Regions from separate parts of the Stenotrophomonas sp. YJH_SMC_12-1 genome, predicted to be linked through region 2. Evidence: riboswitches for the same ligand, from Rfam matches in the RefSeq annotation. Region 2 holds a riboswitch; the other holds the start of a gene.
The links. A riboswitch is a leader RNA that binds a small molecule or an ion and turns the genes downstream of it on or off. The one in region 2 is predicted to bind glycine.

Region 1: it holds a riboswitch for glycine, as region 2 does, so the genes downstream of both, gcvP (aminomethyl-transferring glycine dehydrogenase) here and AC5P8Y_RS11145 (trimeric intracellular cation channel family protein) in region 2, are expected to answer to the same signal.

The regions. Positions count from the first base shown of each region.
Region 1 covers NZ_JCAFUD010000001.1:539,815-544,220, forward strand. The annotation lists gene AC5P8Y_RS02535 (siderophore-interacting protein) at 1-587, opposite strand, end outside; gene AC5P8Y_RS02540 (multidrug effflux MFS transporter) at 728-1,954, opposite strand; glycine riboswitch at 2,254-2,356, shown strand; gene gcvP (aminomethyl-transferring glycine dehydrogenase) at 2,419-4,406, shown strand, end outside.
Region 2 covers NZ_JCAFUD010000005.1:176,711-181,116, forward strand. The annotation lists gene AC5P8Y_RS11135 (hypothetical protein) at 1-154, shown strand, start outside; gene AC5P8Y_RS11140 (3-deoxy-7-phosphoheptulonate synthase) at 450-1,523, shown strand; gene AC5P8Y_RS11145 (trimeric intracellular cation channel family protein) at 1,692-2,309, opposite strand; glycine riboswitch at 2,392-2,497, opposite strand; glycine riboswitch at 2,511-2,600, opposite strand; gene AC5P8Y_RS11150 (GIY-YIG nuclease family protein) at 2,641-2,916, shown strand; gene AC5P8Y_RS11155 (nuclear transport factor 2 family protein) at 2,988-3,419, shown strand; gene AC5P8Y_RS11160 (hypothetical protein) at 3,425-3,880, shown strand; gene AC5P8Y_RS11165 (NAD(P)/FAD-dependent oxidoreductase) at 3,972-4,406, opposite strand, start outside.

The DNA.
Region 1 (4,406 bases), on a different contig from region 2:
GAGGGCGCCTTCAGGTGCACCGCATCACCGGCCTGCGCCACCTCCAGCAGCGCCAGCGTGCGCGGTGGGTCGACCATGGCCGCCAGTTCCTCGAGGATGCCGGCCACCGCAGGCAACGCGGTTTCATCGGCCACCAGCAGCACCTGGCCGACACCGGCCGGTGGCTTCCACTCCCAGCCCTCGCTGCTCTCGGCACAGTCGGCGTCCGGGGCCAGCAGCACTACACGGTCGCCTGGGCGGGCGTGCATGGCCCAGCGCGAGGCGGGGCCGGTTTCGCCATGGATGACGAAATCGACGTCGACCTCGCCCTGCTCGGCGCGCAACTGGCGGATGGTGTAGGTACGCATCGGCGGGCGCTTGTCGTCCGGCAGGGCCCGGTAGCGTGGGTACCAGTCTTCACCGCTGGGGACCTGCGGCACCTCCTGGCCGGGCAAGGGGAAGAACACCTTGATGCGCTGGTCAGGGCCTTCGGTCTTCATCCGCGCCACGTCGGCACCGGTGAACACCATGCGGTCAAGGGAAGGGGAAAGAACGCGGCGCTCCTTCAGCGCCACCTCGAACAGGCGGTAGGTCTGCTGCGCAGCCATGGGGAACCTCATGCAACGACATCGGATTGGCTGGCTGTCGTGCATCCACGCACCGGCTGGCTGGAGTGCCCAGCCTAGTCCGGTCGTTCCTCTTCGCAAGCGTTGCGGGCAAAGCGGCCGGCCCTACCCCTGCGCGCTGCTCAATGGCCCGTGCAGGCCGCCTGTGCCGCGCGTTCACGCTGGTGTTCCCAGTACCAGAACACGAAGCCGGCGGCGAAGAACGCGGCCTGCCCCAGCGCCAGGTGCAGCGGGCTGGCACTGAGCAGCGGCGACACCACGCCGGCCACCACCGTGCTGATCATCAGCTGCACGAAGGCCTGCAGCGACGAGGCCAGGCCGCGCTGGTGCGGGTACATGTCCAGCACCGCCAGCGCCAGGATCGGGAAGATCAATGCCATGCCCATGCCGCCCAGGAAGATCGGCAGTACCGCCCATGGCAGCACGAACTGTGGCGACAGCGCCACGTAGCCGACATTCAGCAGCACCGACAGCGCACACAGGCCGAAACCAATGGACACCTGGCGGGTGGGCGTGGTGTGCCCGGCCATGCGCCCGGACAGGAACGAGCCGGTGGTCATGCCGCCGATGGTGGGGATGAACAGCCAGGCAAAACCACCCTCGCCCAGATGCAGGTGCTGCATCACGAACACCGGCGCCGAGGAGATGTACAGGAAAATGCCGCCGAAACCGATGCTGCCGGCCAGCGCCAGGCGCAGAAACCGCGGGTTGAAACCGATGCGCACGTAATCACGCAGCAGCACGCGCGGCGACAACGGCACCCGTGCCTCCACCGGATGGGTTTCCGGCAGGTAGCGTGCAGTGGCCGCCAGCAGGAGCAGCGCAAACACCACCAGGAACCAGAAAATCAGTGGCCAGCCGGCGCCACTGAGCAGGATCCAGCCGCCAATGATCGGTGCGATGGCCGGAGCGATGCCGAACAGCATCGATACCTGGCTCATCAGACGCTGCGCGTCGTGTCCGTGGTACAGGTCGCGGATCACCGCGCGGCCGACGATCATGCCGACGCCTGCTGACAGGCCCTGCAGCGCACGGAACGCCAGCAGCGTGGTCAGGTCGGTGGACAGCGCGCAGCCGACCGAAGCGCCGACGAACACCACCAGGCCACCGAGGATCACCCGCTTGCGGCCCCAGGCATCGGACAGCGGGCCGTGCGCAAGGCTCATCAGGCCGTAGAACAGCAGATACACGCTGATGGTCTGCTGCACCGCCACCTCGTCCACCGCCAGGCGCTGGGCCAGCTGCGGGAACGCCGGGAAGATGGTGTCGATCGAGAACGGACCGAACATGGCCAGGCCGGCGAGCAGCAGGGCCATGCGGCGGGTGGAGGGAGCAACAGCGGCGGTCATGGGAAAGGCGTCCGGCAGGGCCATGCGCGGCACGCACGGCGGGCGCCGGTCCCCTGCAGCAGGGACGGCGCCAGATGAATTCGGGTATCCGCCCATCATAGGTGGGGATTGCACCTGATGCCATGCAGCAGTGCACAAAACGCACGGACGGGCCATCGGCCATTCAGGCGCGGCCTCCAGGACCGAAGGCGGCCGCCGCGCCCGCAACGGGCTATAATCGGCGGGCAACACGGTGGGAGAAGCGGAACACCGCTGCCGAAGGCGCAACGCCCGTAATCGCTCAGGCCCGATACCACCCGTAACACAACTCTGGAGAGACCGGTTCGATCCGGCGCCGAAGGGGCACGAAGCTGCGGTCCGCCGCGCTTTTAAACTCTCAGGCAAAAGGACAGAGGGGCGCCCCGCAGACCGCCGACCGGCGGCTTGTGCCCGTGCGTGTGCCCTTTCCTGACGGATCCTTCGCCATGTCCCAGAACACCCCTTCCCTGCGTGAGCTCGAGCACCACAACGCGTTCGTCGAGCGCCACATCGGCCCCAACGACGCCGAGATCGCGCAGATGCTCGACGTCGTCGGCCACGCGTCGCTGGATGCGATGACCGACGCCATCGTGCCGGCCAAGATCAAGTCGCCGGCACCGCTGGCACTGCCGGAGTCGATGACCGAAGTGCAGGCACTGGCGAAGATCCGTGCGATCGCCGACAAGAACACCGTGCTGCGCAGCTTCATCGGCCAGGGTTACTACGGTACCCACACGCCGAACGTGATCCTGCGCAACATCCTGGAAAACCCGGCGTGGTACACCGCCTACACCCCGTACCAGGCGGAAATCTCGCAGGGCCGCATGGAAGCGCTGATCAACTTCCAGACCCTGTGCGCCGACCTGACCGGCATGGAAATCGCCAACGCCTCGCTGCTGGACGAAGCCACCGCCGCCGCCGAAGCGATGACCCTGGCCAAGCGTTCGGCCAAGTCGAAGTCGGACACCTTCTTCGTGCACGACGCCGTGCACCCGCAGACCCTGGAACTGCTGCGTACCCGCGCCGAGCCCATGGGCATCGTGCTGCGCGTCGGCGCCCCGGCCGAAGCGCTGGAAGCAGAAGCCTTCGGCCTGCTGCTGCAGTATCCGGACACCTTTGGCCAGGTCGGCGACTACAAGGCGCTGGTCGATGCCGTGCACGCACGCGGCGGCCTGGTGGCCGTGGCCACCGACCTGCTGGCCCTGACCCTGCTGGCTGCCCCGGGCGAATGGGGCGCGGACATCGTTGTCGGCAACAGCCAGCGTTTCGGCGTGCCGTTCGGCTTCGGTGGCCCGCACGCCGCCTTCATGGCCTGCCGTGACGCCTACAAGCGCTCGATGCCGGGCCGCCTGATCGGCGTTTCGATCGATGCCCAGGGCAACCCGGCCTACCGCCTGACCCTGCAGACCCGCGAACAGCACATCCGCCGCGAGAAGGCCACCTCCAACATCTGTACCGCGCAGGTGCTGCTGGCGGTGATGGCCTCGATGTACGCCGTTTACCACGGCCCGGAAGGCCTGACCCGCATTGCCCGCCGCACCCATCGACTGGCCTCGATCCTGGCCGCAGCGCTGCGCAATGCCGGCGTGCAGGTCGGTGGCGACTTCTTCGACACCCTGCATGTCACCGGCGTGCATGCCGATGAGATCCACGCCAGCGCCCGTGCCGCCGGTTACAACCTGCGCGCGATCGACAGCGACTCGGTCGGCATCAGCCTGGACGAGACCGCCACCCGTGCCGACGTGGTCGCGCTGGCCGCCGTGTTCGGCGCGCAGGCCGACGTCGAGGCGCTGGATGCCAGCACCGCCGATGCGCTGCCGGCCGGCCTGCTGCGCCAGTCCGCGTTCCTGACCCATCCGGTGTTCAACACCCACCACAGCGAGCACGAACTGCTGCGCTACCTGCGTTCGCTGGCCGACAAGGACCTGGCGATGGACCGCACGATGATCCCGCTGGGCTCGTGCACGATGAAGCTCAACGCCACCGCCGAGATGATCCCGGTGACCTGGCCGGAGTTCTCGCAGATCCATCCGCTGGTGCCGGCCGACCAGGCACTGGGCTACAAGGAACTGATCGACTCGCTGGAAGCGATGCTGGTCGAATGCACCGGCTACGACGCGGTCAGCCTGCAGCCGAACTCCGGCGCACAGGGCGAGTACGCCGGCCTGCTGGCGATCCGGGCATACCACCGCTCGCGCGGCGAAGGCCACCGCGACATCTGCCTGATCCCGGATTCGGCGCACGGCACCAACCCGGCCTCGGCGCAGATGTGCGGCATGAAGGTGGTGGTCACCAAGACCGATGCCAACGGCAACGTCGATGTGGAAGACATCCGCCTCAACGCCGAGAAGTACAGCGACCGCCTGGCCGCGATCATGATGACCTACCCGTCCACGCACGGCGTGTTCGAGGAAGAGGTGGTCGAGATCTGCGA
Region 2 (4,406 bases):
CCTGCGGCGCTTGGTTTCCGATCTCTACACCGCGCGTTCCCTGCTCAACCCCGAGCAGCTGGACGAGGCCCGGCAGGAACTGGATCGCGTGCTGGAACGCTGGGCCGACATCCATGAGGGCCTGCTACTGGATGTGGAAGTGCATGGCAAATGAGCGACGTTGCGTGGTTGCCGCCGCGTGGGCAGGGCCGGCGCGCATCTCGCTGAACCGCGTCCCCAGTTGCGGATGAAACATTTTGCACTGCGCAAAAGCTGTGCTATCAATACAACCCATGAACGCAGCCGCCACCCGCTTTTACTGGTATTACTTTCCGAAGCCATTGGCGGAGGAAGGACTGCGCTCACCCTGAAGAAAGCTTCAGACGCATTCCCGAAAGCCGCCAGCGAACCTGGCGGCTTTTTTCATGCCGCCACGCTGGGGACCCCCAACGTTCCGGAGACCTCCCCCAATGCCCCCGCACACCGACGACCTGCGTATCCGCACCATCGAACCGCTGACACCGCCTGCCCAGCTGCTGGCGATGCTGCCGTGTGACGATGAAGCCTCCGACACCGTCAGCGCCTCGCGCGCGGCCCTGCACCAGATCCTGCATGGCCGTGACGACCGCCTGGCGGTGGTGGTTGGCCCATGCTCGATCCACGACCCGAAGGCCGCCATCGAGTACGCCCAGCGCCTGAAGCCGCTGCGTGACGCGCTGGCCGGGGAACTTGAAATCGTGATGCGCGTGTACTTCGAGAAGCCGCGCACCACGGTGGGCTGGAAGGGCCTGATCAACGACCCGGACCTGGATGGCAGCTTCAGGATCGACAAGGGCCTGCGCATTGCCCGTGGCCTGCTGCGCGACATCAACAAGCTCGGCCTGCCGGCCGGTGTCGAGTTCCTCGACGTGATCTCGCCGCAGTACATCGCCGATCTGGTGGCCTGGGGCGCCATTGGTGCGCGCACCACCGAAAGCCAGGTGCACCGCGAACTGGCCTCGGGGCTGTCGTGCCCGGTCGGCTTCAAGAACGGCACCGATGGCAACGTGAAGATCGCCGCCGACGCGGTGGGTGCGGCCTCCAATCCGCATCACTTCCTGTCGGTCACCAAGCAGGGCGGCACCGCCATCGTGTCGACCACTGGCAACCCGGATTGCCATGTGATCCTGCGCGGCGGCAAGCAGCCGAACTACGATGCAGGCAGTGTCGCCGAGGCCTGCCAGGCGCTGGCCAAGGCCAAGCTGCCGACTCGTCTGATGATCGACGCCAGCCATGCCAACAGCCTGAAGAATCCGGACAACCAGCCGAAGGTGATCGAGGACATCGCCGTTCAGTTGGAAGACGGTGAACAGCGCATCGTCGGTGTGATGATCGAGAGCCATCTGGTCGGTGGTCGCCAGGAACTGGTGGAAGGCCAACCGCTGGTCTACGGGCAGAGCATCACCGATGGCTGCATCGACTGGGACACCACCGTGACGGTGCTGGAGCGACTGGCCGCGGCCGTGCGCGCCCGTCGCGACGTGAAGGTGTCCGAAGCCGCTTGAGTGCGGCACGTGTGTGGATGGCGGCCAGCGCCTGCGGGGGTGCGGCCGCGATCAGGGCCGGTCGGAGTTGGAGACCGGCCCATCTGCACCGGCGATGCGCCTGGCGCTGCGCATGAGCGACAGCGCCAGGTACATCGCCGGGGTGGTGCGGATTCCGCCGCGCGAACCTCAATGCACTTCGTCGTGGTACACGAACTTCGGCATTTCCCAGCGGTAGTGGATCGCCAGCAGGCGTAGCGCGAAGCCGCCGCCGAGGCAGCACAGGATCGCGGTGGCGTCGGCCACGCCCCAGTGCAGCAGCAACAGGTAGGCCGCGCCGGTCAGCAGCGCGATGATCGCGTACAGCTCCTTCTGGAAGATCAGCGGCACCTCGTTGCAGAGGATGTCGCGCAGCACGCCGCCGAACGCGCCGGTCAACATGCCGGCGATCAGCACGATCGGCATCGCATGGCCGGCTTCGCGCGCAATCGAGCAGCCGATCAGGGTGAAGGCGATCAGGCCCAGGCCATCGAGCACCAGGAAGGTGCGGCGGAAGTGGTGCATCCAGCGCGCCACCCAAGTGGCGATCAGCGCCGCGCATACGGTGAAGCCCAGGTACTCCGGATGCTTCACCCAGCCCAGCGGGTAGTGGCCGAGCAGGATGTCGCGCAGTGATCCACCACCGAGGGCGGTGACGCAGGCGATCATGACCACGCCGAACAGGTCCATGCGGCGGCGGCCGGCGGCCAGCGCGCCGGTCATGGCTTCGGCGGAAATGGCGATCAGGTAGATGATGGACAGCAGCATTGGGCAGGCTCCGGGCGCGGTGGGGCCGGCCATGCGCGACTACCGCCACTGCCTGCGCAATGACGGGATGACGATGACCGGTGCCGCTCCCGCTGTCCTTTTGCCTGAGAGTTCAGCGGCATGGGCCGCGTGCCCCTTCGGCGGATCGTCCCGGGCATGCCCGGTGACCTCTCTCCAGCTCGGCGAGTCGAATGCATGGTTGGTGGGATTCCAGCCCACCGGCCTGAGCGATCATGGGAGCCTGCGCCTTCGGCGGGCGCCAGCGCGGCGCCTCTCTCCTGCATTCGGGCGCCAGTATATCCGCTGCAGTGCAGCACGGCATAATCCGGGCATGGCCCCGTCCCTCCGCCCGTGGTTCCTGTACCTGCTCGAATGTCGCGATGGCAGCTATTACGCCGGCATCAGCACCGACGTGGACGCGCGTTTTGCCGCCCACCAGGCCGGCAAGGGCGCGCGCTACACCCGGGCCCGGCCGCCGCTGCGCGTGCTGGCCGTGCGCGAGTACCCGGACCGGGCCGCCGCCTCGCGGGCCGAATGGCAGCTCAAGCAGCAGCCGCGGGAACGCAAGCTGGCCTGGCTGCAGGCGGTGGATGCTGGGTCCCTGTAGATCCATGGCATACATGGATGCCTCTGTGCCGCCATGCGATGATCGCCCAGCCCTCAGCGCTGGAGACCCGGATGTCCACCGTCGCCCTGTTGTTCGCTCTCTCCGCGTCAACCAGTCCCGCTGCCGACCCGGCCACCCTCGCGGCCATCGAAGCCACCTGCCATGACTACGTCGACGGCCAGCTGGAGGCCGACCCGCAGCGCGTCGCCCGCTCCCTGCACCCGGACCTGGCCAAGCGCGCGGTCCTCGGCGATACGCCCGACGAGCGGCTGGGCCTGCGCCGCATGTCGAAGGAAGAACTGGTCGCGCTGACGAAGCAGGGCGCGTTGAAGACCCCGAAGGATCAATGGGACCGCCGCTGCACGGTGCTGGACGTGACCGGCAATGCCGCCTCGGTGCGATTGGAAACGCCGTGGTTCGTCGATTACTTCCACATGGGGCGCTTCGACCAGCGCTGGGTCATCGTCAACGCGTTGTGGTACCCGAAACCGAAGGCGAAGTGAGCACGATGCGTGCCGCCGGTAAGGCATGGGTCTCCGTCGTCGTACTGGCCGCCGGCATCGCACTGCTGCCTGGCCTGCTGTACCTGCTCGGGCTTGCCCTGGTGGGCGGTTGGCCGAAGCCAGCAGACCGTGCGCCCAGTGGTGTGGCTGCGTGCAGCAGTGAACCGCGAACAGGATTTCAGCCGATGAATCCCTGGAGTTTCGCCGCGCAGTTCTTCGACGACGACGCGATGAAGAAGAAGGTGCCAGAGGTGGAACGGGAGGCGTTCTGGATTGCCCGCCGCCATCTTTGGCGGCAGCCACGGCACGACATGCTGCGCTGGCATCTGAGCAGCACGGCACTGACGATCTGGATTACCCGCAACTGGAGTGCCGCGCAGATTGCCGACACCGCAAGGAAGGAGGACTTCTGCCGCGCATGGTCGAAACGGCGGGTGCCCGGCGGCCCGATGAAGCGGTAGATCCACGCCATGCATGGATGATGTTGACGGAGTCAGAGCCCTTTCCTGCGGAGAGGGGACGGACCGCGCGGCAGCCGGCCAGCGGCCGGCACTACCGCCGGGGTCGCCGGTCTTCCTGGTCATCACCGAAGATGATGCGCGCGCTGCGCTGGTAGCTCCAGTACGCCACGGCCCAGTTCAGCAGCACTACGATGCGGTTGCGGAAGCCGATCAGGAAGAACACGTGCGCGGCCAGCCAGAACCACCAGGCCAGCACGCCCGACAGCTGCAGCCGCCCCAGGTGCACGATCGCGGCCATGCGACCGATGGTGGCCAGGTTGCCGTAGTCGGCGTACTTGAACGGGCCGGGCTCGGGCTTGCCGTGCAGGCGTGCGCGGATCACCTCGGCCACGTATTTGCCCATCTGCTTGGCAGCGGGTGCCACGCCGGGTACCGGCTTGCCGTCGGCCTGGCTCAGTGCGGCCAGGTCACCGGCCACGAACAGCTCCGGGTGATCGGGCAGGGTCAGGTCCGGTTGCACCGGCAC